DNA from 3 places in the Massilia sp. 2TAF26 genome. Region 1 is predicted to be linked to each of the others. Evidence: predicted binding sites of a transcription regulator. Region 1 holds the regulator's gene; each other region holds the start of a gene.
What was found. Region 1 encodes sigma-54, which starts transcription at its own class of promoters, with help from an activator protein. Its sites were predicted from a motif close to TGGCANGNAANCTGCTTT; they were not measured.

Region 1 (9,926 bases):
ACGCAACCACGCCAAGAACGGCGCTGCCCAGCAGCAGAAGAGTTAATTCAAGGCCTGATGTCATGCTGGGGTGTGGTCACGATCCCGTAAATATGTGCGCTCTGTTACGTCTGGCAAGTTTTTTGCTTTCGCAATTCGGATATACTTCCACCATGAGTGTAACCGATGAAAAAATAATGTTGACAAGTTTTGACGAGGCCCAGGCAAAGCGCGCTCTGGAGCTGGCGCGCGAGACCCTGGACATCGAAGGCGAAGCGATCCGCAAGCTGAGCGCGCGTCTCGGCCAGGACGACAGCCTGAAGCCTGCCGTTGCGCAAGCTGTGGCCCTGATGCTGGCCTGCAAGGGCCGCGTGGTCGTCTCGGGCATCGGCAAGTCGGGTCACATTGGCCGCAAGATCGCCGCGACCCTGGCCTCGACCGGCACCCCGGCCCTGTTCCTGCACCCGGCCGAAGCCGCCCACGGCGACCTCGGCATGGTCACGCCGCAGGACGTGCTGGTCGCGATCTCGTATTCCGGCGAAAGCGCCGAGCTGGCGGTCGTGATTCCGGCCGTCAAGCGCATGCGCGTGCCCGTGATCGCCATGACCGGCAAGCCGGGCTCGCGCCTGGCCCAGGTTGCCGACGTCCACCTCGACGTCTCGGTCGACAAGGAAGCCTGCCCGCTGAACCTGGCGCCGACCGCGTCCACCACCGTCACCCTGGCGCTGGGCGATGCCCTTGCCGTCGCGCTGCTGGAGCTGCGCGGCTTCAAGTCGGAAGACTTCGCCCTGTCGCACCCGGGCGGCGCCCTCGGCCGCAAGCTGCTGACCCACGTGCGCGACGTGATGCGCAGCGGCGACGCGGTGCCGAAAGTGAAGCCGAATGCTCCGCTGACCGAGGCCCTGCTGGAAATCTCGCAGAAGGGCATGGGCATGACCGCCATCGTCGACGACGCCGGCCGCCCGGTCGGCGTGTTCACCGACGGCGACCTGCGCCGCCTGTTCGAGAAGACCCATGACTTCAGCAGGCTGACGATCCAGGACGTCATGCACGCGAATCCGCGCCGCATCCATCCCGAGCAGCTGGCGGTCGACGCCGTTGCCGTGATGGAGGAATTCCGCATCAACCAGATGCTGGTGACCGACGCCGACGGCATGCTGGTCGGCGCCCTCCACATCCACGACCTGACCCGCGCCAAGGTGATCTGATGGTGACCCAGCTGGAACATCTGCAGCGTGCCGCGCGCGTGAAGGTCATGATCTTCGACGTCGACGGTGTCCTCACCGACGGCAGCCTGACCTATGACGCCAACGGCGAGATCACCAAGACCTTCTTCGTGCTGGACGGCCTCGGCATCCAGCTGCTGAACCGCACCGGCGTGCAGACCGCCATCATCAGCGCGCGCAATTCGCCGATCGTGGTCAAGCGCGCCGCCGACCTCGGGATCACCCACGTGTTCCAGGGCCAGCACGACAAGCGCCTGGCCTTTGCCGAGCTGCTGGAAAAGACCGGCGTGACGGCCGAGCAGTGCGGCTACATCGGCGACGACGTGATCGACCTGCCGCTGTTCACCCGCGTCGGCTTTGCCGTCACGGTGCCGAGCGGCCATCCGGAAGTGCAGTACCGCGCCCACTACGTGACGAAGAATGCGGGCGGACGCGGCGCCGTGCGCGAAGTCTGCGACATGGTGATGCGCGCCCAGGGAACCTACGAACAGGCATTGGCACCGTACTTTGGATAATCCTTCGCAAGCCATGGCGACCACGACCTACGTCAACAAGCGCACCGCGCACCGCTGGCGTCTGCTGGCATTGATGCTGGCGGCCGTGTTCTTCGCCTTCGGCAGCTTCTGGCTGGTGCAGGTGATGCGCGGCGAAGGCGAAGCGCACCGCGTCGACGTGGGCGACGATCCGGACTACATCATCGACAACTTCAGCTTCGTGCGGATGTCGGAAGCCGGCCAGCCGCGCTACGTGATCTCGGGCGAGCGCCTGACCCACCGCCCGGCCAACAACACCTCGGTGATCGACAAGCCGGTCGTGCAGAGCATGAGCACCGACCGGCCGCACATGACGATGACGGCGAACACCGCCAACGTCAACCAGGACCAGAACCAGATCGACCTGATCGGCAATGTCGACATCTCGCGTCCCGGCAACGCCACCTCGAAGCCGATGCGCATCCGCACCGAGGCGCTGACCGTGCTGCCGGACGAGGAAATCTCGAAGACCGACAAGCCGATCCAGATGACGCTCGGCGCCGCCTCGGTCACCGGCGTCGGCATGGTCGCCAACAACGCCACACAGCAGGTGACGCTGGGCGGCCGCGGAGAACTCATCTTCCCGCCGAAAGGAAAACAATGAAAAAAATACTCGCTGTCGCCGCGCTGTCGCTGGCAAGCCTGACCGCCTCGGCGGAGCGTGCGGATTCTCTCAAGCAGGCCAAGATCGATTTCAACAACGCGCACATCGACGAGGTCACCCAGACCCGCACCTTCACCGGCAACGTCGTGCTGACCCGCGGCACCCTGACGATCAAGGCCGACAAGGCCGTGCTCACGGAATCGCCGGAAGGCTATATGGCGGTGACCCTGACCGCCGCGCCGGGCCAGCCCGCGACCTTCCGCCAGAAGCGTGACGGCGGCCCCGACCTGTGGGTCGAAGGCCAGGCCCAGCGCATCGAATACGACGAGCGCACCGAGCTGGTCAAGCTGTTCTCGAACGCGGTCGTCAAGCAGCTCGAGGGCAAGCGCATGACCAGCGAGGTGAACGGCCCGTTCATCTCCTACGACAACCGCACCGAGCAGGCCAACGTGTTCAACGACACCAGCGGCGAAAGCAAGCCGGGCGGCGGACGCGGCACCATCATCATCGCGCCGCGCCGTACCGCGCCGGCGGCGGCTCCCGCGACCACGCCGGCGGCGCCGGCAGGGAAGCAGTAAATGAAGGCCGTCCTTGCCGCTGCCGCGCTGTTGCTGGCGCCGCTGGCGCAGGCGGAGCGGGCGGATGCGCTCAAGCCGCTGAAGGTGGTCGGGGGCAACGGGACCCTGGACCAGGTCACGCAAACCGTGGTCCTGACCGGCGGCGTGACCGCCACCCGCGGCACCATGCTGCTGAAGGCCGAGCGTGCCGAGATCAAGGAAGCGCCGGACGGTTACAAGACCATCGTCCTGGTCGCGGCGCCCGGCAAGCCGGCGTCGTTCCGCCAGAAGCGCGACAGCGGCCCCGAGCAGTGGGACGAAGGCCAGGCCGAGCGCATCGAGTACGACGAGCGCACCGAGGTCGTCAAGTTCAGTTCGAACGCCGCCATCAGGCAGCTGGAAGGCAGCAACGTGATGCGTGAAATGGGCGGCGAATTCATCGCCTACGATGCGCGCAAGGAAGTCCTGCTGAACCTGAACGACCCGAGCGGCGTCGACAGGCCCGGCAAGGCCCGCGCCAGTTTTACTTTTTATCCGCGCCGCACTGCGTCGGCCGGGCAACCGGAAGCAGGAAAGCAATGATGGATGTACACGCAGACGCCGCCGCCATCGCGAGCGGCGGCAGCACCCTGGTGGCCAAGGGGCTGCAGAAAAGCTACGGCAAGCGCCTGGTGGTGCGCGACGTTTCGCTGCAGGTCGCCTGCGGCGAGGTGGTGGGCCTGCTCGGCCCGAACGGCGCCGGCAAGACGACCTCGTTCTACATGATCGTGGGCCTGGTGCCGGCCGACGCCGGCGCCATCGTCATCAACGGCACCGACATCACCAGCCTGCCGATCCACCGGCGCGCCATGCTGGGCCTGTCCTACCTGCCGCAGGAAGCCTCGGTGTTCCGCAAGCTGACGGTGGAGGAGAACATCCGCGCCGTGCTGGAACTGCAGCGCGAGGACGGCAAGCCGCTGGGCAAGAACCGCATCGAGGAGCGCCTCAACGAGCTGCTGGCCGAGCTGCAGATCGAGAAGCTGCGCGAGAACCCGGCGCTGTCGCTGTCGGGCGGCGAACGGCGCCGCGTGGAGATTGCGCGCGCCCTCGCCACCAACCCGCGCTTCGTGCTGCTGGACGAGCCGTTTGCCGGCGTCGATCCGATCGCGGTGATCGAGATCCAGCGCATCGTGCGCTTCCTGAAGGAGCGCGGCATCGGCGTCCTGATAACCGACCACAACGTGCGCGAGACGCTCGGCATCTGCGACCGTGCCTACATCATCAACCAGGGCGCGGTGCTGGCGTCGGGACGCCCGGACGACATCATCGCCAATGAATCGGTTCGCCGCGTCTACCTGGGTGAACATTTCCGGATGTAGTCATGAAACAGACGCTGCAACTCAAGACCTCACAGCACCTTGCGCTGACACCGCAACTCCAGCAGTCGATCCGGCTGCTGCAGCTGTCCACTCTCGAGCTGCACCAGGAGATTGAACAGGTCCTCAGCGACAACCCGCTGCTCGAACGCCTCGACGATCCGCTCGACCACTCGGTGCGCCTGCTGGCCGACGGCGCGATCAACAACGGCGCGTCGACCTCCACCACGCCCGACTCGCCGCCCTCGTCCAGCCAGGGCGAGGAGGGCAATGGCGGCGGTGGCGCCGAAGCCGAAGGCGGCGACAGCGACAACGGCGATGCCGGCGGCGCCGAGCACGACATGGACTGGGGCGATTCTGGCCGTTCCGGCAGCGGCAGCGGCGGCGAGGAAGAGGACGGCCGCCCGCAGCTGGAAGCCAGCCCGGTCTCGCTGCGCGAACACTTGATGGAGCAGGTACGCCTGACCTGCATGTCGCCGCGCGATTGCGCGCTGGTCGAGATCGTCGTCGACACCCTCGACGACAACGGCTACCTCGAAGAAACCCTGGACGAGCTGCATGCGCGCCTCCCGGCCGAACTCGAAGTGGAATTCGAGGAGTTGCGCACCGCGCTGGCGCTGGTGCAAAGCATGGACCCGCCCGGCGTGGGCGCGCGCAGCGCCGCCGAATGCCTGGCGCTGCAGATCCGCCGCATGCCGGGCGTGCCGCTGGTCACGCGGCGCATGGCGCTGACCATCGTCGAACGCTACCTGACCTGGTTCGCGCAGCGCGAATTCAACAAGCTCAAGAAAGCCCTCGACTGCGACGACGAAGACCTGCGCGAAGCCCAGGCCGTGATCCGCCATTGCAATCCGCATCCGGGCGCGGCCTTCGCTTCCGACGTTTCCGACTTCGTGGTGCCGGACGTGATCGTGCGCCGCGCGAAGGACGGCTGGAGCGTGCAGCTGAATCCCGAGGTGATGCCGCGCCTGCGCGTGAACAGCCTGTATGCCACCTTGATGAAGCAGGGAAAATCGGAATCCCAGCTGGCGGCGCAGTTGCAGGAAGCAAAATGGCTCATCAAAAACATGCGCCAGCGCTTCGATACTATCCTTCGGGTAGCTCAAGCAATCGTGGAGCGCCAGCGGAACTTTTTCTCCCATGGCGCCGTTGCCATGCGGCCCCTTGTTTTACGTGAGATAGCTGATACACTAGGTCTACACGAGAGCACAATTTCTCGTGTCACAACTCAGAAATACATGCTGACGCCGCACGGCATGTTCGAGTTGAAGTACTTTTTCGGGAGTCACGTCGCGACCGAGGCAGGAGGAGAAGCCTCCTCGACCGCGATCCGGGCTCTCATCGTACAACTCACAGGAGCAGAAGACCCCAAAAACCCTTTATCCGACAGCAAGATCGCGGAGATGCTAGGGGAACAGGGAATGGTTATCGCACGCCGCACGGTAGCGAAATACCGCGAGGCGCTGAAGATCCCTCCCGTCAGCCTCCGTAAATCTCTGTAGCAAGCTCTTTCAGCAAGCTCTTGCAGCAAGCTTCTTGCAACAACGCTGCCCTGGTGCGTGGTATGCGCGTACGACAGGCAGCGCATCATCAAAGGAGTGTGTATGAATCTCACTATCAGCGGACATCATCTCGATGTAACCCCGGCAATCCGTGAATACGTACAGAACAAGCTCGAACGCATCACCCGCCATTTCGATCAAGTGATCGACTCCCACGTCATCCTCTGCATTGACAATCTCACCGAGAAAGAAAAGCGCCAGAAGGCCGAGATCAACTTGCGCCTCGCCGGCAAGATCGTTCACGTCGCCAGCGCCGCGCACGACTTGTACGCCGCGATCGACATGCTGATGGACCGGCTCGACCGGCAGGTGCAGAAGTACAAGCAGATGCTGCAGGATCACAGTAGTACACCGCTCAAGCGCATACCCAACGATGGAGGAGAAGCTGCCGCTACAGCGTGATCCTTCCGCTGGCGCAGCACAAGCAAGGAAGGGCGCATCTGGCGCCCTTTTCGTTTTCCGGGCCGCGCTACAATGCCGTTTTCCATTTCAATAAATAAAAGAACATGAGCGAATACGTGCAGACCCGCGTTGCCAGCGGCACCGGCATCATTACCCTCGACCGTCCCAAGGCCCTGAACTCGCTGTCGCTGGAGATGGTGCGCGCACTGACGGAGACCCTGCTGGCCTGGCGCGACGATTCGAACGTCGACGCCGTCGTTATCAAGAGCAGCAGCGAGAAAGCCCTGTGCGCAGGCGGCGACATCCGCTTCTTCCACCAGGCCGGGCGCGCCACGCCCACTGGAGGCAGTGCGCTGCTGGAAGACTTCTTTACCGAAGAATACGCGCTGAACCACCTGATCCACTTCTATCCGAAACCCTATATCTCGTTGATGGACGGCGTGGTCATGGGCGGCGGCATGGGTATCGCCCAGGGCGGGCCCGAGACCGGCCTGCGCATCGTGACCGAACGCACGAAGATGGCCATGCCCGAGGTGAACATCGGCCTGTTCCCGGACGTCGGCGGCAGCCACTTCCTGTCGCATGCGCCGGGCGCGCTCGGCATGCATCTGGGACTGACGGGGCTGACCATCGGCGCCGCCGATGCGCTCTACGTCGGCCAGGCCGACGTGTTCGTGCCGGGCGCCGAACTGCCGGCACTGCATGCGCTGATCGCTGCGACGCCGGGCAAGCAGCTGGCCGATGCGATCCGCGCCTTCGCCGCGCCGTTCGCGCAGCAGGCCGGCGCCAGCGAACTCGAAGCGCAACGCGCGCTGGTCGACAGGCACTTTGGCGCCGACTCGGTACAGGCCGTGATGGTCTCGCTGGAGGGCGATGACACCCCATTCGCGCAGAAGGCCCTGGCCGCGATGCGCCAGCGCTCGCCGCTGATGATGTGCGTGACGCGCGAGATGCTGGTGCGCGGCGCCACGATGGACGTGGCCGCCTGCCTGCGCATGGAGCGCTCGCTGGTGCGCCGCAACTTCGAACACGGCGAAGTGCTGGAAGGCGTGCGCGCGCTGGTGATCGACAAGGACAATGCGCCGAAGTGGAACCCGCCCGCGCTGGATGCCGTCACGCCGGAGATGGTGGCGCGCTTCTTCGAGCCGGTGTGGCCGGCGCATGCGCATCCGTTGCGCCACCTGCCATAAGCGGCGCCCGCTCCGCCGCCCCGGCATCCGCCGGGTTTTTTTTCGCCGACCGATAATGCGTTGCAGCATAAGCACGAATTTATGCGATGATTTCATCAGGCAATGAAATAATGGCATAGCCAAGCACAACAATAGAGGAGTCCAATTTGTCGTTTCTGATCGTCCTGGCCGCGCTGGCCTTCCTGATGGTGGCCGCCTACCGCGGCTATAGCGTCATCCTGTTCGCACCGATCGCCGCCCTCGGCGCGGTCCTGTTCACCGACCCGTCCGCCGTGGCGCCGGTCTTTTCCGGCATCTTCATGGAAAAGATGGTCGGCTTCGTCAAGCTCTATTTCCCGGTCTTCATGCTGGGCGCCGTGTTCGGCAAGGTCATCGAGATGTCCGGTTTCTCGAAATCCATCGTGCAGGCGGCGATCCGCTACATCGGCCGCTCGCGCGCGAACGCCGTGATCGTCGCCGTGTGCGCGCTGCTGACCTATGGCGGCGTGTCGCTGTTCGTGGTGGTGTTCGCCGTGTATCCGTTTGCGGCTGAGCTCTACCGTCAGAGCAATATTCCGAAGCGCCTGATGCCGGGCGCGATCGCACTGGGCGCCTTCTCGTTCACCATGGATTCGCTGCCGGGCACGCCGCAGATCCAGAACATCATCCCGACCACCTTCTTCAAGACCACCGGCTGGGCCGCGCCCGTGCTCGGCACCATCGGTTCGGTGTTCATCATCGTGGTCGGCCTGACCTACCTGGAATGGCGCCGCCGCGCCGCGATGGCGAAAGGCGAGGGCTATGGCGCGCACGCCGATGTGCCCGAGGCGGAGGCGAACCGGGAAGCGCTGCCGCATCCGCTGATCGCGGTGCTGCCGCTGGTGCTGGTGGGCGTGGCCAACTTCGCATTCACCAAGATGATCCCGGTCTGGTACGGCGCCGGCGCCTATACGGTGCCGCCCGAAGTGCTGCCGGGCGTGCACACGCCGGTGACGGCCACGGTCAAGAGCGTGCTGGCGATCTGGTCGGTCGAAGCCGCGCTGCTGCTCGGCATCCTGCTGGTGCTCGCGACCGCCTTCCGCCGCGTCAGCCAGCGCTTTGCCAGCGGTTCGAAAGAAGCCGTCGGCGGCGCCCTGCTGGCGGCGATGAATACCGCGTCCGAATACGGTTTCGGCGGCGTGATCGCCGCGCTGCCGGGCTTCATCGTCGTCAGCGATGCCCTGAAGGGGATTCCGAACCCGCTGGTGAATGCGGCGGTGTCGGTCAGCTCGCTGGCCGGCATCACCGGCTCGGCCTCGGGCGGCATGAGCATCGCGCTGGCCGCGATGTCCGACCTGTTCATCAAGGGCGCCGAAGCGGCCCATATTCCGATGGAAGTCCTGCACCGCGTGGTGGCGATGGCCAGCGGCGGCATGGACACGCTGCCGCACAACGGCGCCGTGATCACCCTGCTGGCGGTGACCGGGCTGACGCACCGCGAGTCGTATCGCGAGATCTTCGCGATTACCGTCATCAAGACGCTGGCGGTGTTCTTTGTGATTGGGGTGTTTTACGCGACCGGGTTGGTGTGAGTGTTAGCTCGTCGTCCCCGCGGAGGCGGGGATCCCGGTTCGGCTATCAGTGCTGCTCGCGATGCCGCACAACCACCCGTTCGGATTCGCCGAAGTAAGCCGCCAGCCGTTCCGCCATGTACACGGAGCGGTGCTGTCCACCCGTGCAGCCGACCGCCACCGTCAGGTAGCTGCGGTTGTCGGTCTTGAACGATGGCAGCCATTTGGCCACGAAGGCGCGGATGTCGGCCAGCATTTCGACGGCCTGGGGCTGGGCGTCGAGGAAGGCGATGACGGGCGCGTCCTTGCCGGTGAGCGGTCGCAAGGTCAGGTCGTAGTAGGGATTCGGCACGGCGCGCACGTCGAACACGAAGTCGGCGTCCAGCGGCACGCCGCGCTTGAAGGCGAAGGATTCGAAATACAGGGTCAGCTTCGCGAATTCGATCTCGGCCAGTTCCTTGACCCAGGCGCGCAGTTTGTTCGCCGACATTTCCGAGGTGTCGATCACATGGCCCAGCTTCTCGATCGCTCCCAGGCGGTCGCGCTCTTCCGAGATGCATTCGATCAGCGTGCGGCGCGAAGCCGGGTTCTCGCCCGGGCGCAGCTCGTGCGACAGCGGATGGCTGCGGCGGGTCTCGGAAAAGCGGGCCACCAGCGAATGGGTGCTGGCAGTCAGGTACATCACCTTGACGTCATGCCCTTGCTCGCGCAGCGCGCGGACCGTGGCCGGCAGTTCCGCCAGCGACTCGGCGCTGCGTGCGTCGACGGCGACGGCGACGCACTTGCTGTCGGCGCCATTGACTGTCTCGACCAGCAAAGGCAGCAGGGCGGGCGGCAGGTTGTCGACGCAGTAGTAGCCTGCGTCTTCGAGAACATTGAGGGCTACCGACTTGCCGGAACCCGAGATACCGGTGATGAGAACGATTCGCATGTGTCCATCATACCGCAACGGTAAGACCTTGTCGCCAGTGGCCAGGCCAGTTGCGATG
Region 2 (9,926 bases), on a different contig from region 1:
TCGCCGAGGATCTCGCGATAGGGATCGTTGTACAGGAAGCCCAGCCCCTCGCCCCAGGCGACGAACATCGGGAATCCCGAATTGAGCATCAGCCCGACCAGGGTGCGCAGGGCCTGCGGCCAGCTACGCGGATGACCGAGGGGCGATTCGCTCCAGTCCTGCATGCGCATCAGCGCCCCGGCTTCGCCGCCCCCGCTCAGGAACATGAGCGAGCCGGCAAGGCTGTCGGCATCGTGCGACGGTTGATCGGGCCGTGGAGCGTGTTGTTGCATGGTCATGGCTGGTCGGATGAAGACCCGAGTTTGCCATAACTTCAAGAGGCAAGCCGCACGGCGAGGCAGGGGCTAGGCGGGCGGAAGCGTTTCGGGGAAGGCTGGAGCGGGTGAAGGGAATCGAACCCTCGTCGTAAGCTTGGGAAGCTTCTGCTCTACCATTGAGCTACACCCGCGTTGCCCGCATTCTACGCGGGTTTCAACGTTGTTGAGGCTCTGTTGCACAAATAAGGAAAAGGCGAGTGTGCCTTTCTGTCGACACATTTATCGCATAGAGACCGTAACGGGCGCGCCGAGGCGCGTGAAGCGGTTCAGCACTGCAGCGCGCACTTGCAGCTCGGCGACCTGACGATCGAAGTCCCGCGCCATGATGCGTTCGCCGAGCAGCTTAAAGCAGCGCATTTTGGTTTCGACAAGGCTACGTCGGTGGTAGCCGCTCCACCTCTCCCATATTGCTCGTCCGAGGCCGGGGCGTTGCTCGCAGAATCTCGTTTTGCGCCTCGGCACCCTGACGATTCGTCTTCCAGGGTTTAGCATTCTTCCTGGTCGGGATGACTGCCTGGGCCTGGCGTAGAGCGATGGCTTCATGACAGGCCTTGGTGTCGTAAGCCCTATCACCGCTGACGGCAGAGATCTGCTCGTCGAGAGGGATCTGGCTCAATAGATCCGGCAGCACAGGCGCATCGCCAATACCGTTGTCGGTCACTTCCATGGCCCGGATTTCGAGTGTGGCGGCATCGATGCCAAGGTACACCTTGCGCCATTGCCGTCGATATTCAAAGCCATGCTTCTTTGTCTTCCATTCGCCTTCGCCCAGCATCTTGATGCCCGTGCAGATGCAAGCCTGTCGTGGTGGGTGCAACTTCAACGGTTACCTGCAGCGGCCTTTGACGCCGGCTTACCGCGCTGTAGTCCGGCACAGGTCAGTCCAGCCCAGCCCTGCCAGATGCAAAAGGCTCTCGGCCATTCCATGGCCTGGCGCAAGGGTAAGTTGAACAAACACTTGATGCTCAGACAGAATTGAATGGCCTGGTCACTGAAGGTCGGACTGCGTCCACGCTTGTCACTTGCCTGGCCGTGCCAGTTCATCGTTGGGTCGAGCCAGATGAGCAGTGAGCCGCGCGACTTGAGCGCCGCGTTGTATGCCTTGCAGTTCGTCGTTCGGTATTTCTGGGGAGGGGGTTTCATGCACAAAGGCTACCTGAGCCGCAGACGACATGCCGTCCGGCTGGATTTATGCAACAGAGCCTCTTGGGCATTTACACAACGCCGGCACCTTGCTCGGTGTCGGCGCTTGTTCGTTGAAAGAAGATCACATCTCACACTGATCTTTTACGCGATAAGGCCCCAACCAGAGTCAGGCCTAGAACGATTAAAACTCCAGTGCCGGGTTCTGGGACGCTCACAATCGGGGCCGCGCCTGCAGGGAGGTCAATGATCGCTGTGATTGCACTGAGGGCGTCATTAAATCCTGCATCCAAAGTTATATGGAGGGAATTGGGCCCTAATGTTAAGAATGGCGTAATATCAAAACTAACTATATCGAACAAGTTACCGTTGCCAATGGATGGCCCCGGTAGGCTGGCGCCTTGAAAGAGACCACCGCTCGCCAAGGCTACTCCGTTGATCCGCAAGGTACCATCGTCGTTCGGCCCGAAATTCTGACCATCAGATACGAACAATCTCAGGAAAGCCGAGCCTCCGGTATAGTTGATACCTGCAAGGTTGATGTCCCAACCCGCAGTATCGTAGGCGGAGGCGAAATTCGAATCATTACCGTCGAAAACCACTACGTCCCTATTATTTGCTGAGTTACCATCATTGAACAACACTAGCGTTGCAGCACCGTTAACCTCAACTCCAGGCTTATTAAAGTTGGTAAGATTATAAGCACCATTGGCGTTGATAACGTTTGTGGTGTTTGCTCGATATGCTTGGCTGTTAGCGAAACCCCAGAAGTTATTATCGGAAAACCCTATGTTCGTTCCGGTAACTCCATTTCCATTCACGTTGACATTTGCATTTGCATTTGGGTCCATGGAATTTGTTGGGCCATGCCAGTAGAGCAGGGAGTTTGTGACCGTGCCGGTCACGCCGCTCACATTGATCGTTCCGGTACCAGTACCTCGCAAACCACCTGTGCCAGCGGTGGTCAGATCGGTATTAAAAAACGTCGTGTAAGGCGTTAGGGCCCCAGCGTGAGCGGGGGAAATGAGTATAGAACAAAAGCTTAGAAGGCCCAGGAATGCCTGCGTCGATCTCATTTTCATGACATTAACCTTTTCGTTAAATGATTTTATTAACAAGGGACTGCGCACACTGGATAGCATAAACCGTGCCAACAGGATTCACACGTTATAAATCAGTGACTTAGAATTTTGTTCTATAATATTTTTCATCGTCCTTGTAAATTTTCTCGACAGTCTTCGTTCCAGTTACTCGTATCACATATCCCAATCTCTCGAGTCCATCGTTAAAATGATACTGCTTCGGCTTAACGTTGGGAGTGCCTTATCACAGCACCAGCCTATGAGAACTGATCGGATAATATGACATCTCTTCTTTCATCGAATAAAATCAAATCCTGCGCCAGTCAATAAAATTCATAAAAATCAATCACTTAAGTTTGCATGAAATTAATATTGCAATAATTCATGAAAAAAATTTAAAATATAGACTTTTATTTTTAAATTTCAATTTAAAAATATTTATTTACTGATGGAATTTCTGTTGAAATGCAGGCAGCTTGACCAAGCCCGAAGCCGCTGTCCCGACGTGACCTAAGATGCCCAGTACAGGCGACTGCGCAAGCCGGTAGAAACTTTCCGCATGAGCTAGCATTTTTATATTCATTGGAATCCGCAAACCGGCCCGATATATTGGAAGCGCGGCGCGCACGCCCTGGCGCCCAGCGCTTATTTCACTCGAGGAACAACTGATGGCTCACTTCGACATTGGCGCGATCGTGCGCGACCTGCACGACGCCCGCCAGCAATGGCGCCAGGCCCACCGTCCCGCCGGCGAGGTACGCGGCATTGAATTTCCTTCGCGCGATGCGCTGGCGGACATCATCGGCCAGCTCAAGGGCGTGCTGTTTCCCATGCGCCTGGGGCCGCCCGGCCTGCGCCGGGAAAGCGAAGACTTCCACGTCGCCCACGCCCTCGATTCCGCCCTGCACGCCCTGCTGCGCCAGGTCCAGATCGAGCTGCACTACAGCGCCGCGCTGAAGCAGCGCACCGACGGCGACATCGCCAGCCAGGCCATCGAGGCCACCCGGTCCTTCAGCGCCGCCTTGCCGCAAGTCCGCATGGAAATCGACAGCGACGTGCTGGCCGCCTACCAGGGCGACCCGGCAGCGCGCAGCGTCGACGAAGTGCTGCTGTGCTACCCCGGCGTGCTGGCGATGATCCATTACCGCCTGGCGCACCGCCTGTACGAACTCGGGCTGCCGCTGCTGGCGCGCATCATCTCCGAACTGGCGCATGCCGCCACCGGCATCGACATCCACCCCGGCGCGAAGATCGGCACCGGCTTCTTCATCGACCACGGCACCGGCGTCGTGATCGGCGAGACCGCCGTGATCGGCCAGCGCGTGCGCCTGTACCAGGCCGTCACCCTGGGCGCCAAGCGCTTCCCGACGAATGCCGACGGCAGCCTGCAGAAGGGCCTGCCGCGCCATCCGATCCTGGAAGACGACGTCGTGATCTACGCCGGCGCCACCGTGCTGGGCCGCATCACGATCGGCAAGGGCGCGGTCATCGGCGGAAACGTCTGGCTGACCCACGACGTGGCGCCAGGCGCGCGTGTGGCCCAGGCCGCTTCGCGCGAAGAAGTGTTCGAGACCCTGGGTTTGCCTGGCGATCCGGGCTGATCGTTATTTGGGGTTCTCGACCGTATAACCCTTGGCCTGCAACTCGGCCAGATAGCTCTTCGGGCCGAGCACCTGGCTCATCGACAGCAGCGCGAAGGTGCTCGCATTCTTCGCGAGCGCCCGTTCCGCCGTCTTCATCCATGCCACCCGGCCGCGTTCGCGCATGTCCTGGAAGGCCGGATTATTCCGAGCGAACGAACCGTTCATCATGGCGTCGTTGCAGGTGTCTTCGCGCTCGGCATAATCGAGCTTGCCGATCTCGGCGATGTTGCCGTTAGCCCAGGCATTCGCGCGCAATTTCATCGCATCGATATCGCCTTCGAAACTCTCCAGGGTCTTGGTGAAGCAGGCCACGTCTTCCATCTGCGACTTCTTGAAGTCCTTCAGCGCCTCGCGCGGATGCTCGAGCGTGACCGAGACACCGGTGCTGGTGAGCTTCACGTCGTGCTTCCTGGCGATCTTCTCGATCTGATCGGCGACTTCCCCTCCTTTCGACAGCCCGCTTTTCTTCAGCCCCGCATCCAGCAACTCCTCGGCGGCGAAGAAGGGACGGTAACGCTCGACGCCGTCGTCGCCGCCGATGTATTTCTGCTTCAGCACAGTCCAGCGTCCATAGACATCGGCCGGCAGCAGGTCGTGCAACTCGGCGCCGTCCGGGTTCTTCTTCAGGCCGATCAGCGATGGCAGCATGCTCAGTCCGCTCATCCAGCCGACCGTGACGCTGACCCCGGGACGCAGCAGCACCTCCTGCGATTGCGCCACCAGGCGTTCGACCCGTACCGAATCCCATTCCATCTTTTGCGGCAGCGGCGAATGCATGGCGAACACCCACATCACGTGGCCATCCTTCGAGACTTTCCAGAGACCGGGACCGGGACGCTTGCCCGAGACGACGACCGTGGCGGGCGCCGCGTCGAGCTCCTGCCCGGCGGGCGCGGATGCGGGCGGCGGATCGGTCTGCGCCAGCGCGGCGGCGCCGAGCAGGCTCAGGGACAAGGCACAGGCAAAGCGTGCGGCAAGCATCGGAGAACCCCTTATTGTTGTGTTGCCAAAGCTTAGCTAACTGGCATCAAGAGGGCTACTCGCGTAACAGCTTGTCACAAAGCATGCATATCTGTCAGTCGGCAGCGGGCGGCTCTTCCGGCTGCCGGTCCAGCAAACCGTGGGCCAGCTTCAGCCCCTCCACCATGGCCTGGAAGGCTTCGCGCTTGGCGTCCTCGCCCGGCACCCGCAGCACGTAGGAGGGGTGATAGGTGGTGACGATCCAGTGGCCTTCGTGGAAGACCGGCTTGCCCATCGCGTTCTTCAGCGTCACGTTGGCGCTACGCATGACCGACTTCAGGGCGGTCGCGCCCAGCGCCACGATCACGGCCGGTCTTACCTGGGCCAGTTCCTTGTCGAGCCAATAGTGGCAGGCTTCGATTTCCTTCTGCGCCGGGGTCTTATGGAGGCGCCGCTTGCCGCGCGGTTCCCACTTGAAGTGCTTGACGGCGTTGGTCACGTAGATGGTCTCGCGGTCGACGCCGGCCGCCTCGCACACGCGGTCGAGCAGCTTGCCGGCGGGGCCCACGAAAGGCTGGCCGGCCAGGTCTTCCTGGTCGCCCGGCTGCTCGCCGACGAACATGATCTTCGCCTTCTTCGGCCCTTCCCCGCCGACGGCCTGGGTGGCGAACTGCCACAGCTCGCAGCGCCGGCACTCGTCGAGTCTGGACGGCTGCTGCCGCTCCGGCTGGGCATCCTCGGGGGCGATCGGGATGGTCGTGCCCTTGCGCTGGCCCACCGCCTCGTACTGGCCGATCTTGCGCGCCCCCATCGCTGCCTCGGAAATCATGTGCGGCACGATTTTGCCTTCTGGCAAATTTTTCCAGCGGTCCGATGTGATGTGCTGGCGCATCACCTCGGCATTCAGGCGCGCCGGATTGAACACGCTACGGTAGTAGGTCAGCCACAGGGCCTCGCCGGTATCCTCCAGGTCGTCGGAATTCTTCACCAGCGGGCCGGTATTGTGCAGGGTCTGGCCATCCCACAGTACGCTGGCCTCGGGCGTGGCGATCATCCAGCTGACCTTGCCCATACGGGAAATAAAATGCTCGGCGACCTGGGGCAGCACGTCGTGGCGCGGCTCGTACCAGGCGACGAAGCGTGGCGGCCCGGCTTCAGGCGGGCGTTCGCGGAATCGGATATAGGCATGCATGTCGTGTTCCTCGCGGCGCACCGCCTTCACCATCGCATGCAGGCGCGCGCCGTCTTCGTCGGCCGGCGACTGCACCTCGTGCTCGCCCTGCTGCCAGCGCCAGATCACGCGGTAAAGAAAGGCCCAGCGGTCCGGCACGCGGCAGCAGGCGGCGCTTTGCAGCATGTCCATCAGCGAGCGCGGAATGCTCGGCGCGCCGTGTTTCGGTCCGTGGCGCGCCGGGTCCGATGCGGGCGGCGGCAAGTCGGAAGGATTATGCGGCTGCTCGGCCGTGGACGGCGCACCCGAGAACAGGTCGCCGCCGGCGTAGGGCGTGCTCCAGGTAAGCAGCTCCGGCGGCACGTCGTGGACCAGCAGTTCGCGCGCCGCCTCGCGCCATTCGGCGAAGGTCTCGACCAGCAGCGGCTGGCCCGCACGCTGTCGGTCGATCGCGCTCATGCCGCCTGCAGCTCCGGCCACAGCTTCATCTGCTGCGGGGCATCGGCCATGTTCCGCCGCAGCAGTTCGGAGGACGCCGCGTCTTGCGCCGGCTTGTAGTCGGCGGTGACCACGAAGGGCGCCAGCTTCTTCAGGCTGCAGCGCAGGCGCGACAGATCCTCCCAGCGGATCCGGCGCAGGCGGCGCAGGTCGATGAGCCGTTTGGCCGAACGCAGGCCGATGCCGGGTACGCGCGCGATCATGGCTTCGTCGGCGCGGTTCAGGTCGAGCGGGAAGTGCTCGCGGTTGCCGAGCGCCCAGGCCAGCTTGGGGTCGATGTCGAGCGCCAGGTTGCCCGCCTGCGGCATCAGTTCGCCGGCCGTGAAGCCATAGCCGCGCAACAGGAAATCGGCCTGGTAGAGGCGGTGCTCGCGCAGCAGCGGCGGCGGCGCGGACGGCACGCTGGAGGGGCTCTGCGGGATCGGGCTGAAGGCCGAGTAGTAGACCCGCTTGAGCTTGTAGCTGCCGTACAGGGTCTGGGCCGTGTTCAGGATGGTCTGGTCGTCGCTGGCGTCGGCGCCGACGATCATCTGGGTGCTCTGCCCGGCCGGTGCGAAGCTAGGGGCCTTCGGGTGCTCGTCCTTCTCGTCGAGCTTGGTGCGGATGGCGCCCATCGCCAGCTTGATCGTGTGGACGCTTTTTTCCGGCGCCAGGCGGGAGACGCTGTCCTGGGTCGGCAGCTCGATGTTGACCGACAGCCGGTCGGCGTACTTGCCGGCCAGCTCGATCAGGCGCGGGTCGGCATCCGGAATCGTCTTCAGGTGGATGTAGCCGCGGAACTTGTGCTCCTCGCGCAGACGCCGCGCGACCTCGACCAGCTGCTCCATCGTGTAATCGCTGGACTGGATGATGCCCGAGCTGAGAAACAGCCCGTCGATGTAGTTGCGGAGGTAAAAATCCTGGGTCAGCTTGACCACTTCGTCGACCGCGAAGCGGGCCCGCGGCACGTTCGAGCTGCGGCGATTCACGCAATACTGGCAGTCGTAGATGCAGAAGTTGGTCAGCAGGATCTTCAGCAGCGATACGCAGCGTCCGTCCGGCGTGTAGCTATGGCAGATACCCATGCCGTTGGTGGCGCCCAGGCCGTCCTTGTCGGCCGAATCCCGCTTGGGCGCGCCGCTGCTGGCGCAGGAGGCGTCGTATTTGGCGGCATCGGCCAGGATCTCGAGCTTGTCTTTGAGTTCCATTGCGCAGTAAATACTGTATGGATGAACAGTATAACGCAGTTCATGCCGGCACGGCGGTACGTAGACGCACGCAATGGAAGTTCAGCGCATGCGTTTGCAACATTAGTAAACTGTGATAGTTTGCAATTTGTTTTTTGGCGAATCTGAGTACCAATGTCTGTCCAATTCCGCAATAACGTCCACGTCGCCGGCGCCGGCCACGCGACCATGGTGTTCGCCCACGGCTTCGGCTGCGACCAGACCATGTGGCGCTTCCTCGCCCCCGCCTATGAAGGGCGGTTCCGCACCATCCTGTATGACCTGACCGGCAGCGGCGATTCCGACCGCACGGCCTATGACCGCGCAAGGCATGGAAGCCTGCATGGCCATGCCGACGATTTGCTGGAAATACTGACCGCCTGCGCGGCCGGGCCGGTGATCTTCGTCGGCCATTCGGTCAGCGCCACGATCGGCATGCTGGCGGCGATCAAGGCGCCGGAGCGCTTCGCTGCGCAAGTCATGGTGGGGGCGTCGCCCTGCTACATCAACGACGGCGATTATGTGGGCGGCTTCAGCCGCGAGGATATGGACAACCTGCTGGCGTCGATGGACGACGATTTCCCGAGCTGGTCACGGCGCATGGCGCCCATGCTGATCGGGGCGAAGCGGCCGGCGCTGACCGCGGAGCTGATGGCCAGCTTCATGCGCAACGACCAGGGCATTGCCCGCCATTTCGCCCGCGTGACCTTCCTGTCCGACCACCGCGCCGACCTGGCTCGTTCGACCGTGCCGTCGCTGATCCTGGAATGCAGCGACGATCCGCTCGTCCCGCGCGAGGTCGGCCACTACCTGCTGCGCCACCTGCCGAACAGCAGCCTGGACGTCATCGACGACGAAGGCCACTGTCCGCACATCAGCGAGCCGACCGCCAGTTCCCGGGCGATCGATGCCTTCCTGGCGCGGACGCTCGGCTGAGCGCTCAGCGGACCGGCTTGCCGTCCGCGTCCAGCACGGTCACCTCGCCCCAGCCCAGCTTGCGGATACCCGGCTCGACCTTGCGCAGGTCGCCGATCACCAGCCACACGACTTCGTCCGGATGCACGTAGCGCGCGCCGGCGCCGGCCAGCTGCTTGTCGCTCAGCGAGCGCATGCCGCCGGCGTAGCGGTTCCAGTAATCGTCCGGCAGGCCGAGGTTGATGCTGGTGATGGCCGCGCCTTCGAGCGCATCCAGGGTGGCGAAGCGGCCCGGCAGGCGCGAGGTCACGTTGCGCATCACGCTGTCGAATTCCTCGCCGGCGATCGGACGCTGGCCGGCGATGTCGCGGATCTCCTTCGACACTTCCTGCATCGCCTCGACCGTCTTGTCGGTCTGCACCGGCGCGATCGTCAGGAAGCTGCGCTGGCCGCGCATGTCGATCATGCGGGCGGTGGTGCCGTAGCTCCAGTGCTTGTCGAGGCGCAGGTTGCGGTTCAGGCGCGAGGTCGCCATGCCGCCGAAGTCGTGCATGACGGCCTGGATCGCCAGTTCGTCCGGCTGGCCGGACGGCAGCGAGACGTGGGCGGCGACGATGGTCGACTGCGGCGCCTCCGGCTTGTCGATCAGGTAGATGCGCTTGCCCGCGGTGGCCGGCACGCTCGGCACCTGCTTGGCGGGAGCGCTGCCGGCCTGCCATTTGCCGAAGCTCGACTCCAGCGCCGGCATCAACTTTTCGAGGGTGGTGTCGCCGGCCACGACCAGGGTCGCGCTGCCCGGACGGAACCAGGCGTCATGCCAGCGCGCGACGTCGTCGCGGCTGATGGTCCGGGTGCTGGCTTCGGTGCCGGAAGCCGGACGGCCGTAGGCATGGCCCGCGCCGTACAGGATGCCCGGGATCACGCGCACCGCGAGGGCGCTCGGCTGGGCCTTCTCCTGCCCCACCTGGGCCAGGCGGCGCTGCTTGGCCAGC
Region 3 (9,926 bases), on a different contig from region 1:
CGCTCCCACTGCTTCCGCCGCACCCGCTGCCGTCTTCGACGCTTCGAACCCGTTCGCCAAGGCCAGCACGCTGCCCTTCCACTACCCGGCGTTCGACAAGATCAAGGACGAGCACTTCAAGCCGGCCTTCGAAGCGGGCATGCGCGTGCACCTGCTGGAGATCGAGGCGATCGCGAACAACCACGCGGCGCCGACGTTCGACAACACCATCGTCGCGATGGAGCGCGCGGGCCAGCTGCTGGCGCGGGTGTCGACCACCTTCTCGAACCTGCAGAGCGCCAACACCAACGACAACCTGGACGCGATCGACCGCGAGATGTCGCCGAAGCTGGCGGCCCACGCGGACGCGATCTACCTGAACGCCAAACTGTGGAAGCGCGTGAAGAGCCTGTACGACAAGCGCGATGGCCTCAAGCTGGACGCCGAATCGAAACATCTGCTGGAACGCTACCACCGCGACTTCGTGCGCGCCGGCGCCAATCTCTCCAACGCCAACAAGGAAAAGCTGAAGGCCTATAACGGCGAGATCGCCAGCCTGCAGTCGACCTTCGCCCAGAACGTGCTGAAGGAAGCGAATGCCTCGGCGCTGGTGGTCGATACCCGCGCCGAACTGGCCGGCATGCTTGATGCCGAGATCGATACCGCCGCCGCGGAAGCGAAGAAGCGCGGCCTGGACGGCAAGTTCGTGATCGCGCTGGCCAACACCACCGGCCAGCCGCTGCTGTCGTCGCTGACCAACCGCGGTACGCGCGAGCGCCTGATGGCGGCATCGATGACGCGCGGCAGCCGCGGCGGCGAATTCGACAGCCGCGAGCTGGTGCAGCGCCTGGCGAAGCTGCGCGCCGAGAAGGCGACCCTGCTGGGCTACCCGACCTATGCCGCCTATTCGCTGGAAGTGGAAACCGCGAAGACGCCGGAAGCCGTCAACAAGCTGCTGGGCGAGCTGGCGCCGCCGGCCGTGAACAATGCGCGCAAGGAGGCCGCCGAAATCCAGCGTGTGATCGATGCCGAAGTTGGTAAACCCGAGGGCGGCTTCCAGGTCGCCGCGCATGACTGGGCCTTCTACACCGACAAGGTGCGCCAGGCGAAGTACGCCTTCGACGAGAACCAGTTGAAGCCTTACTTCGAACTGAACAACGTGGTGCAGAACGGCGTGTTCTTCGCCGCGAACAAGGAGTTCGGCATCAGCTTCAAGGAGCGCAAGGACCTGCCGGTGTATGACCCGGACGTGCGCGTGTTCGACGTCTTCGACGCCAACGGCAAGCAGCTGGCGATCTTCATCATGGATTACTACGCGCGTCCGAACAAGCAGGGCGGCGCCTGGATGAACGAGTACGTCACGCAGTCCACGCTGCTGGGCAACCACCCGGTGGTGGCGAACCACCTGAACATCCCGAAGCCGCCCGCCGGCCAGCCGACCCTGCTGACCTATGACGAGGTGCGCACCGCCTTCCACGAATTCGGCCATGCGCTGCACGGCATGTTCTCGAACGTGAAGTACCCTACTTTTGGGGGCGCCAACACGCCGCGCGACTTCGTCGAGTACCCGTCGCAGGTCAACGAGATGTGGGCCACCTGGCCGGAAGTGCTGGCCAACTACGCGAAGCACTACCAGACCGGCGAGCCGATGCCGCAAGAGCTGCTGCAGAAGGTGCAGGCGTCCGCGAAGTTCAACATGGGCTACATCACTACCGAGTACCTGGCCGCTTCGCTGCTCGACCAGCGCTGGCACCAGCTGGCCCCGAGCCAGATCCCGACCGACGTGCTGGGCTTCGAAGCCGCCGCGCTGAAGGATGCGGGCGTCGACTTCGCGCCGGTGCCGCCGCGCTACCGCACGACCTATTTCTCGCACAGCTTCTCGCTCGGCTATTCGGCCGGCTACTACGCCTACCTGTGGAGCGAAAAGCTGGACGCCGATACGGTCGAGTGGTTCAAGGAGAACGGCGGCCTGCTGCGCAAGAACGGCGACCACTTCCGCGAGACCCTGCTGTCGCGCGGCGGTTCGGCCGACGCCATGGACCTGTTCCGCAATTTCCGTGGCCGTGATGCGCGGATCGAACCGCTGCTGGAGCGCCGTGGCTTGACCGGCAATTGAGCGGCTGATCCACCGTCAAGCGTGGGCTCCCCGAGCCCACGCGAAGCACCACAACAAACAACAAGACGATTTTCACTGGAGAGAGAATGAACCGTTCCCACATCCTGGCCTTCGCCGTCACCGCGGCCGTCGCCACCTTCGCCCAGGCGGCGCCATCCCAGCTGCCGGCCTCGAACCCCTTCGCCAAGCCGAGCACCCTGCCGTTCCAGTACCCGGCCTTCGACAAGATCAGGAATGAAGACTTCGCCCCGGCCTTCGAGGAAGGCATGCGCCAGCAGTCGGCCGAGATCGACGTCATCGCCAATAGCAAGGCGGCGCCGAGCTTCCAGAACACCATCGTCGCGATGGAGCGTTCGGGCCAGCTGCTGAACCGCGTCTCGACCGTCTTCTACAGCCTGGTTGGCGCCAACACCAACGACACCCTGAACGCGCTGGACAAGGAACTGGCGCCCAAGCTGGCCGCGCACAGCGACAAGATCCGCCTGAACGAGAAGCTCTACAAGCGCATCAAGACCCTGTACGACAAGCGCGAGCAGCTGCACCTCGATGCCGAATCGGCCTACCTGCTGGAGCGCTACCACACCGACTTCGTGCGCGCCGGCGCCCAGCTGTCCGCCAGCGACAAGATCAAGCTGAAGGCCTATAACGCGAAGATTGCAGCCCTGCAGACCCAGTTCAGCCAGAACGTGCTGAAGGAAGCGAACGCCTCGGCGCTGGTGGTCGACAGCCGCGAAGAGCTGGCCGGCATGTCGGACAAGGCGATCGACGTCGCCAGTGCGGAAGCGAAGAAGCGCGGCCTGGACGGCAAGTTCGTGATCCCGGTCGTGAACACCACCCAGCAGGCGCCGCTGTCCGTGCTGACCAACCGCGCGACTCGTGAAAAGCTGCTGGCAACCTCGCTGGCGCGCGGCAGCCATGGCGGCGAATTCGACAACCGCGCCCTGGTGCTGGAGCTGACCAAGGCGCGCGCCGAGCGCGCCGCGCTGCTGGGCTATCCGAGCCACGCGGCCTATATGCTGGAAGACCAGACAGCGAAGACCACCGGCGCGGTCAACAAGCTGCTGGCCGAATTCGCCAAGCCGGCCGTGAACAACGCGAAGAAGGAAGCGGCCGACCTGCAGAAGGTGATCGACGCCGAAGGCGGACAATTCCAGGCCGCCGCCTACGACTGGAACTACTACAGCGACAAGGTGCGCGCCCAGCGTTACGCCTTCGACCAGAACCAGCTGCGTCCCTACTTCGAGTACAACCGCGTCCTGATCGACGGCGTGTTCTTCGCCGCCACCAAGGAATACGGCATCACCTTCAAGGAGCGCAAGGACCTGCCGGTGTACGACCCGGACGTGCGCGTGTTCGACGTCTTCGACGCCGACGGCAAGCAGCTGGCGATCTTCCTGCACGATCCCTACGCGCGCGCCAACAAGCGCGGCGGCGCCTGGATGAATGCCTACGTCGGCCAGAACACCCTGCTGGGCACCCACCCGGTGATCGCGAATCACCTGAACATCCCGAAGCCGGCCGCCGGCGAGCCGACCCTGCTGACCTACGACGAAGTGCGCACCATGTTCCACGAGTTCGGCCACGCGCTGCACGGCATGTTCTCGAACGTGAAGTACCCGCGCTTCTCGGGCACCCGCGTGCCGCGCGACTACGTCGAGTTCCCCTCGCAGGTCAACGAAATGTGGATGGCCTGGCCGGAAGTGCTGGCCAACTATGCGAAGCACTACCAGACCGGCGAGGCGATGCCTCAGGCGCTGCTGGACAAGGTGCAGGCATCAAGCAAGTTCAACGAGGGCTACCGCACCACCGAGTACCTGGCGGCCTCGATCCTGGACCAGAGCTGGCACCAGCTGGCCCCGAACCAGATCCCGACCGACGTGCTGGGCTTCGAAGCCAAGGCCCTGCATGACGCCGGCGTCGACTTCCCGCTGGTGCCGCCGCGCTACCGCACGACCTATTTCTCGCACGTGTTCTCGGGCGGTTACTCGGCCGGCTACTACGGCTACCTGTGGGCCGAGAAGCTGGACGCCGACACCGTCGAGTGGTTCAAGGAGAACGGCGGCCTGCTGCGCAAGAACGGCGACCACTTCCGCCAGACCCTGCTGTCGCGCGGCGGCACCATGGATGCGATGGAGATGTACCGCAAGTTCCGCGGCCGCGATGCGAAGATCGAGCCGCTGCTGGAGCGCCGTGGACTGACGGGCGAGTAATAAGTTTTACGAATACCCGAGGGACTTGGATTCCCGCCTGCGCGGGAACGACGAAACAGGGCGCGGCAACGGCGAGCGGCGCGCCCATCCTTCCCCTTCAGATATAAAATTTCCCACAACGCCCTCACGAGGACATCGTCTCTGCAATGAGTGTTCAGGCATTACACGGTATTACCTTAGAATCCTTATTAACCCGCCTGGTCGAGCACTACGGCTGGGATGGGCTCGGCCGCCGTATCGCGATCAACTGCTTCATCAAGGACCCCAGCATCAAGTCGAGCCTGAAGTTCCTGCGCAAGACGCCCTGGGCCCGCGAACAGGTCGAGAAGCTGTACCTGGAGACCAGGTTCACCACATGAGGGACGACGACATGCTGCCTGATAACGAAGACACCCTGAAAGCGCACCTGAAGACCTTGCACCGCCACCTCGAGGAGACGGGCGAGGTCGACGACGAACTGGAGATGCTGCTGCGCCAGCTCGACGGCGACATCAAGCACGTGCTCGAGCGCCGCGCCGACGACCCGGACGCCAACACCTATGGCCTGGCTTCGCGCAGCCAGGAAATCACGGCCCGCTTCGCGGCCCGCCACCCGAACCTGGAGCCGGCCCTACGCCAGCTCGGCAATATCCTCAACAACATGGGCATCTGATTAAGTTGTTGAAAACTAAGCCAATTTTGGAGGGGGGAGGAGTTGACCGACGGCTTTTCCTGTAAAATGCCGGCCAATGAACTCCCCCACCAATCTTTTCGCGAGCGTCCCCAAGCGCTCCAGCCGCGCTCCCGCCGCGCCCTTCCTGCCCATGTCCCGCGCGGAGATGGACAAGCTGGGCTGGGATTCGTGCGACATCATCCTGATCACGGGCGACGCCTACATCGACCACCCGAGCTTCGGGATGGCGCTGGTCGGCCGCCTGCTGGAAGCCCAGGGTTATCGGGTCGGCATCATCAGCCAGCCGGACTGGACCTCCGTGGAACCCTTCCGCGCGCTCGGCAAGCCCAATCTGTACTGGGGCATCACCGCCGGCAACATGGACTCGATGGTCAACCGCTACACGGCCGACCGCAAGATCCGCTCGGACGACGCCTACACGCCGAACGCCGAGCCGAATAAACGTCCGGACCGCGCCGTGACCGTCTACTGCCAGCGCGCCCGCGAAGCCTTCCCGGGCGTGCCGGTGATCGCCGGTTCGATCGAGGCCTCGCTGCGCCGCATCGCGCATTACGACTACTGGTCGGACAAGGTGCGCCGCTCGGTGCTGTTCGAATCGAAGGCGGATCTGGTCATCTTCGGTAACGCCGAACGCGCCCTGGTCGACGTCACCCGCCGCATCGCGGCAGGGGAGAGCATCAAGAACATCCGCGACCTGCGCGGCACCGCCTTCCTGGTGCCGCACGGCTGGCTGCCGGACCAGGAGTGGTCGGTGCACAACTCCACCCGCGTGGACGTGCCGGGCCGCGTCGACCCGCATCCGAACCCCTACGCGATGGCGCAGGAAGACACCAAGGCCTGCGCCACCGAGAATGCGCAGCCGGAACCGGAGGTCAAGCCGATCGTCATCATGACGCGCGAAGAGAGACAGGCCGCCGCGCGCGAAAAAGCACGCAAGACCGTGGTGCGCCTGCCGTCCTTCGAGACCGTCAGCGAGGATCCGGTGATGTACGCGCACGCCTCGCGCGTGTTCCACCTCGAGTCGAACCCGGGCAACGCGCGCGCGCTGGTGCAGCAGCACGGCGACCGCGACGTCTGGCTGAACCCGCCGCCGCTGCCGCTGGCCATGGACGAGATGGACGGCGTATACGACCTGACGTACGCGCGCGCGCCGCACCCGAGCTACGGCAAGGCGCATATCCCGGCCTGGGAGATGATCCGCTATTCGGTGAACATCATGCGCGGCTGCTTCGGCGGCTGCACCTTCTGCTCGATCACCGAGCACGAAGGCCGCATCATCCAGAGCCGTTCGGAGCCGTCGATCCTGCGCGAGATCGAGCTGATCCGCGATACGACGAAGAACTTCGCCGGCACCATCACCGACCTCGGCGGTCCGACCGCGAACATGTATCGCCTGTCCTGCAAGGACAAGAAGATCGAGGAAACCTGCCGCCGCCTGTCCTGCGTCTATCCGACCATCTGTTCCAACCTGGGTACCGACCACAGCAAGCTGATCTCGCTGTACCGCAAGGCGCGCGCGATCCCGGGCATCAAGAAGATCCTGATCGGCTCCGGCCTGCGCTACGACCTGGCCGTGCGCTCGCCCGAGTACGTGAAGGAACTCGTCACCCACCACGTGGGCGGCCTGCTGAAGATCGCGCCGGAGCACACGGAAGAGGGCACGCTGTCGAAGATGATGAAGCCGGGCATCGGCACCTACGACGAGTTCAAGGCGCTGTTCGACAAGTACTCGAAGGAGGCGGGCAAGAAGCAGTACCTGATCCCCTACTTCATCGCGGCCCACCCGGGTTCGACCGACGAGGACATGCTGAATCTCGCCTTGTGGCTGAAGAAGAACAACTTCCACCTCGACCAGGTCCAGACCTTCACGCCGACGCCGATGGCGATGGCAACCACCATGTACCACACGGGCAAGAACCCGCTGGCCAAGGTGACCGAGGATTCGGAAGAAGTCGTCACCGCCAAGAGCGGCAAGACGCGCAAGCTGCACAAAGCCTTCCTGCGCTACTACGACCCGGAAAACTGGCCGGTGCTGCGCGAAGGCCTGAAACGCATGGGCCGCGGCGACCTGATCGGCAACGGCGAGCGCCACCTGGTGCCGCCGCCCGGCAGCGAGCAGGAAGCCACGCCGCGTAGCGAGCGCAAGGCCCTGCCGCTGGTGGCCGAGTCCCGCGGTGCCGCGCCGAAGGGCCGGGTGATCGAGGTGGCCACCCGCCGCAACGGGCGTGGAAACAGCCGCAACGATCCAGCACCCTTCGTGGCGCCGCCGGGCAAGGCCAAGCCGGGCATCCTGTCAACCATCAAGACCAAACCGAAGGCGGCAGGGCGGAAGTAGAGCCCGGCTCTAAACGCCCGGCTTGCGGCGACGGACCGCAGCCAGGCCTGCGCTGCCGATGGCCATCAGCAGCCAGGTCGCCGGCACCGGCACGTCATTCGGCGGCGGACCCTCGTCCGCCGTGCCCTCCACGCCGACGGTGAAACCATTCCAGTATTCGGAAGTCAGGCTGCGCCAGGTCAGCGCGTCGAAGGTGCCGGTGAAACGGATGGTGCCATGCGGCTCGCCGGTGCCGATCAGCCGGTATTCGGTGTTGCCGCCGCCGAGATCCACTACCTGCTTGGTCAGGGTGCCGCAGCCATAGAAGCCGCAGCTATGGTTGCCTGGAGCGGCCGCTCCCGGGCCGGCGCCATAGCTGAGGATATCGAAGTCCTGGTTCAGGAAGGCGTAGCCGTTGCCGTTCAGGCTGACGACGGCGAATACCGGATTGGCGACCGATTGCGAGAAGGTCAGCGTCTGGCTGCCCGCATACTGCAAGGCGATGATGTCGGTGCCGGTGGGCGCGTTGTCGACTGCGCTGCTGGTGTAGGGCGAAGTCGAGTTGCGCGGCCCCCAGTAGTCGGTACCGCCGCTGGGCTGGTAGAAACCGACGCCCGCAGCATTCGTATACGTGACGGTGACTGTCGAGGTGGCGGTGGTGATGGTGCCCTGGGCCCTGAAGCCGGGACCGGTGTCGAGGTCGCCGCCCTGCCAATCGGTCCAGTAGATCGGAGCGGCGCTGGCCGTGCCGGCGGCCACGAAGGCCAGGGCGAAAATGGCACTCCGAAGGAATGCGGTATGGCGGTTTGTTGTCATTTTGCTCCCTCTTTGTTTTTGGTTGCCGAAGGAATTTCGACGCAAAACGCAATGCAATATTCATACCATTAAACCAAGTCCTTGATTTTCCATCGAAAGGGAGTGCCAGGGATGAGCAGACGTCAAATTTTCCGACAGTTGGTTAATAATTTAATATAACCAACAATATGCAGCCTGGGTTGAACGTCGCCGTCAGGCAAGCAGATCCCCGCTCGCCTGTTTTTCCCGCAACTGCCTTGCGTAGCGGTGCCTTGCCCGCAGCCGTGGATTGGTCATCAGGCGGCCCAGGGTTTCTCCGATGACCATCACCACGCCCAGCAGCGGCAGCACCAGCATCAGGCCGGCCACGCCGGACAGGGCGCCGCCGATGAAGATCATCAGCACCGCGATCAGCGGGTGGATCTTCAGGCTGCGGCCGAGGGTGATCGGCATGAAGACGAAATCGTCCAGCAGGCGCGCCAGGATGAAGACGACGATGGCGCCGTAGGCGACCAGCGGATTGACGGGGGCGTCGGTGGCGGCGACGATCACCACCATCACGCAGCCGACCACCGAGCCGATGAAGGGCACCCAGGCCAGCAGCGCGGAAATGAAGCCCAGCAGCAGCGGAGATGACACGCCGATCACCCACAGGCCGAAGCCCAGCACGATGGTGTCGAGCACGGTCAGCTTGAGCAGGCCCTCGAAATAGCGGCGCGCGGTCTGGTCGACCTCGTGCAGCAGGAACAGGGTGCGTTCGAAGTAGGCGTTCGGCACCGCGCGCGCCAGGAATTTCTTGAAGCGCAGGCCGTCGCGCAGGAAGAAGAAGGCAAGGAAGGGCGCCAGCAGCAGCGAGGGCAGCCAGCCGGCCGCGGTGACCAGGATGGTGGCCAGGTAGCGCTGGGCGAAGTTGTCGGTGAAGGCCTTGAAGCGCTTGTTGACCAGCGAGGTCAGGTGCATCTCGGCCAGCAGCGGGAATTTCGCTTCCAGCAGCGCCATCGTGTTGCGCACGAAGGCCACGCCGCCGTTCGCGTACAGCGACAGGGTCTCGCTCCAGGAAGCGCTGTCCTCCGCCGGTCCGCTGCTCCACGACAGCGCGGCCGCGACCGCCAGCGTGGCGAGCCCGAAGAACACGGCGCATACCAGCATCGACGAGACGCTGCGCGAAAAGCCCAGGCGCAGCAGGCGCCGCATCGGCCCCAGCAGGGTGTAGTACATCACGGTGCCGAAGATGAAGGGCAGTACCAGCCACAGCATATGCTCGAGCAGCACCAGCAGCAGGCAGGTGACGGCGACGATCGCGGTCCAGGCCACCGGCCCGGCGCGCTCCTCGCGGACCACGGGGCCGCCGATCACAGCGCTTCCAGCTGCGGACGGCCGTCGAGACGCTCGCGCAGGCGCTGGCCGATGTGGCGCGCCAGCGCCAGCGAGATCTTGTAGCCGATCACGGCGTCGGTATCCATCAGCGCCAGGAAGTCGTCGCGGAAGAACACCGCCAGCTCGCAGTGCTCGACGGCGCGCGCCTGGGCGCTGCGCGGCGAGTTGTCGAGCAGGGCGAGGTCGCCGAAGAAGCCGCCCGGTCCCAGCTCGCTCACCAGCCGGCGGCTGCCTTCGTGGGCGCGGCTGATCTCGACCCGGCCCGCCATCACCAGGTAGAGCGCCTGGCCTTCCTCGTTCTCGTCGAAGACGATTTCTTCCGGCAGGTAGCGCCGCTCGTGCATCAGGCCATCCACGAACTTGACCTCGAGCGGCTTGAGCGTGCGGAACAGCGGTGTGTTCTGCAGCCTGTGCTGGCGCGGGGACAGGGTCTGGGATGTGAGAAAACCAAAGATCACGGCG

Region 2: the regulator sigma-54 is predicted to act here: its motif matches at 2,596-2,613, upstream of AB4Z32_RS15910 (PEP-CTERM sorting domain-containing protein).
Region 3: the regulator sigma-54 is predicted to act here: its motif matches at 8,159-8,176, upstream of AB4Z32_RS07480 (PEP-CTERM sorting domain-containing protein).

Annotation. Positions count from the first base shown of each region.
Region 1 covers NZ_JBFRFV010000004.1:87,731-97,656, forward strand. The annotation lists gene AB4Z32_RS05560 (monovalent cation:proton antiporter-2 (CPA2) family protein) at 1-64, opposite strand, end outside; gene AB4Z32_RS05565 (KpsF/GutQ family sugar-phosphate isomerase) at 153-1,187, shown strand; gene AB4Z32_RS05570 (KdsC family phosphatase) at 1,187-1,720, shown strand; gene lptC (LPS export ABC transporter periplasmic protein LptC) at 1,734-2,342, shown strand; gene lptA (lipopolysaccharide transport periplasmic protein LptA) at 2,339-2,920, shown strand; gene lptA (lipopolysaccharide transport periplasmic protein LptA) at 2,921-3,481, shown strand; gene lptB (LPS export ABC transporter ATP-binding protein) at 3,481-4,257, shown strand; gene AB4Z32_RS05595 (RNA polymerase factor sigma-54) at 4,260-5,756, shown strand; gene hpf (ribosome hibernation-promoting factor, HPF/YfiA family) at 5,859-6,218, shown strand; gene AB4Z32_RS05605 (enoyl-CoA hydratase/isomerase family protein) at 6,323-7,408, shown strand; gene AB4Z32_RS05610 (GntP family permease) at 7,555-8,958, shown strand; gene rapZ (RNase adapter RapZ) at 9,005-9,868, opposite strand.
Region 2 covers NZ_JBFRFV010000014.1:71,188-81,113, reverse strand. The annotation lists gene AB4Z32_RS15925 (hybrid sensor histidine kinase/response regulator) at 1-278, opposite strand, end outside; tRNA gene AB4Z32_RS15920 (tRNA-Gly) at 375-448, opposite strand; partial or broken gene AB4Z32_RS15915 (IS5 family transposase) at 537-1,460, opposite strand; gene AB4Z32_RS15910 (PEP-CTERM sorting domain-containing protein) at 1,592-2,374, opposite strand; gene epsC (serine O-acetyltransferase EpsC) at 3,211-4,143, shown strand; gene AB4Z32_RS15900 (TraB/GumN family protein) at 4,147-5,166, opposite strand; gene AB4Z32_RS15895 (UdgX family uracil-DNA binding protein) at 5,261-6,775, opposite strand; gene AB4Z32_RS15890 (putative DNA modification/repair radical SAM protein) at 6,772-8,001, opposite strand; gene AB4Z32_RS15885 (alpha/beta fold hydrolase) at 8,155-8,955, shown strand; gene AB4Z32_RS15880 (M16 family metallopeptidase) at 8,960-9,926, opposite strand, start outside.
Region 3 covers NZ_JBFRFV010000005.1:187,759-197,684, forward strand. The annotation lists gene AB4Z32_RS07455 (M3 family metallopeptidase) at 1-2,095, shown strand, start outside; gene AB4Z32_RS07460 (M3 family metallopeptidase) at 2,182-4,305, shown strand; gene AB4Z32_RS07465 (VF530 family protein) at 4,452-4,664, shown strand; gene AB4Z32_RS07470 (DUF4404 family protein) at 4,661-4,957, shown strand; gene AB4Z32_RS07475 (YgiQ family radical SAM protein) at 5,109-7,313, shown strand; gene AB4Z32_RS07480 (PEP-CTERM sorting domain-containing protein) at 7,323-8,108, opposite strand; gene AB4Z32_RS07485 (AI-2E family transporter) at 8,301-9,443, opposite strand; gene AB4Z32_RS07490 (cyclic nucleotide-binding domain-containing protein) at 9,440-9,922, opposite strand.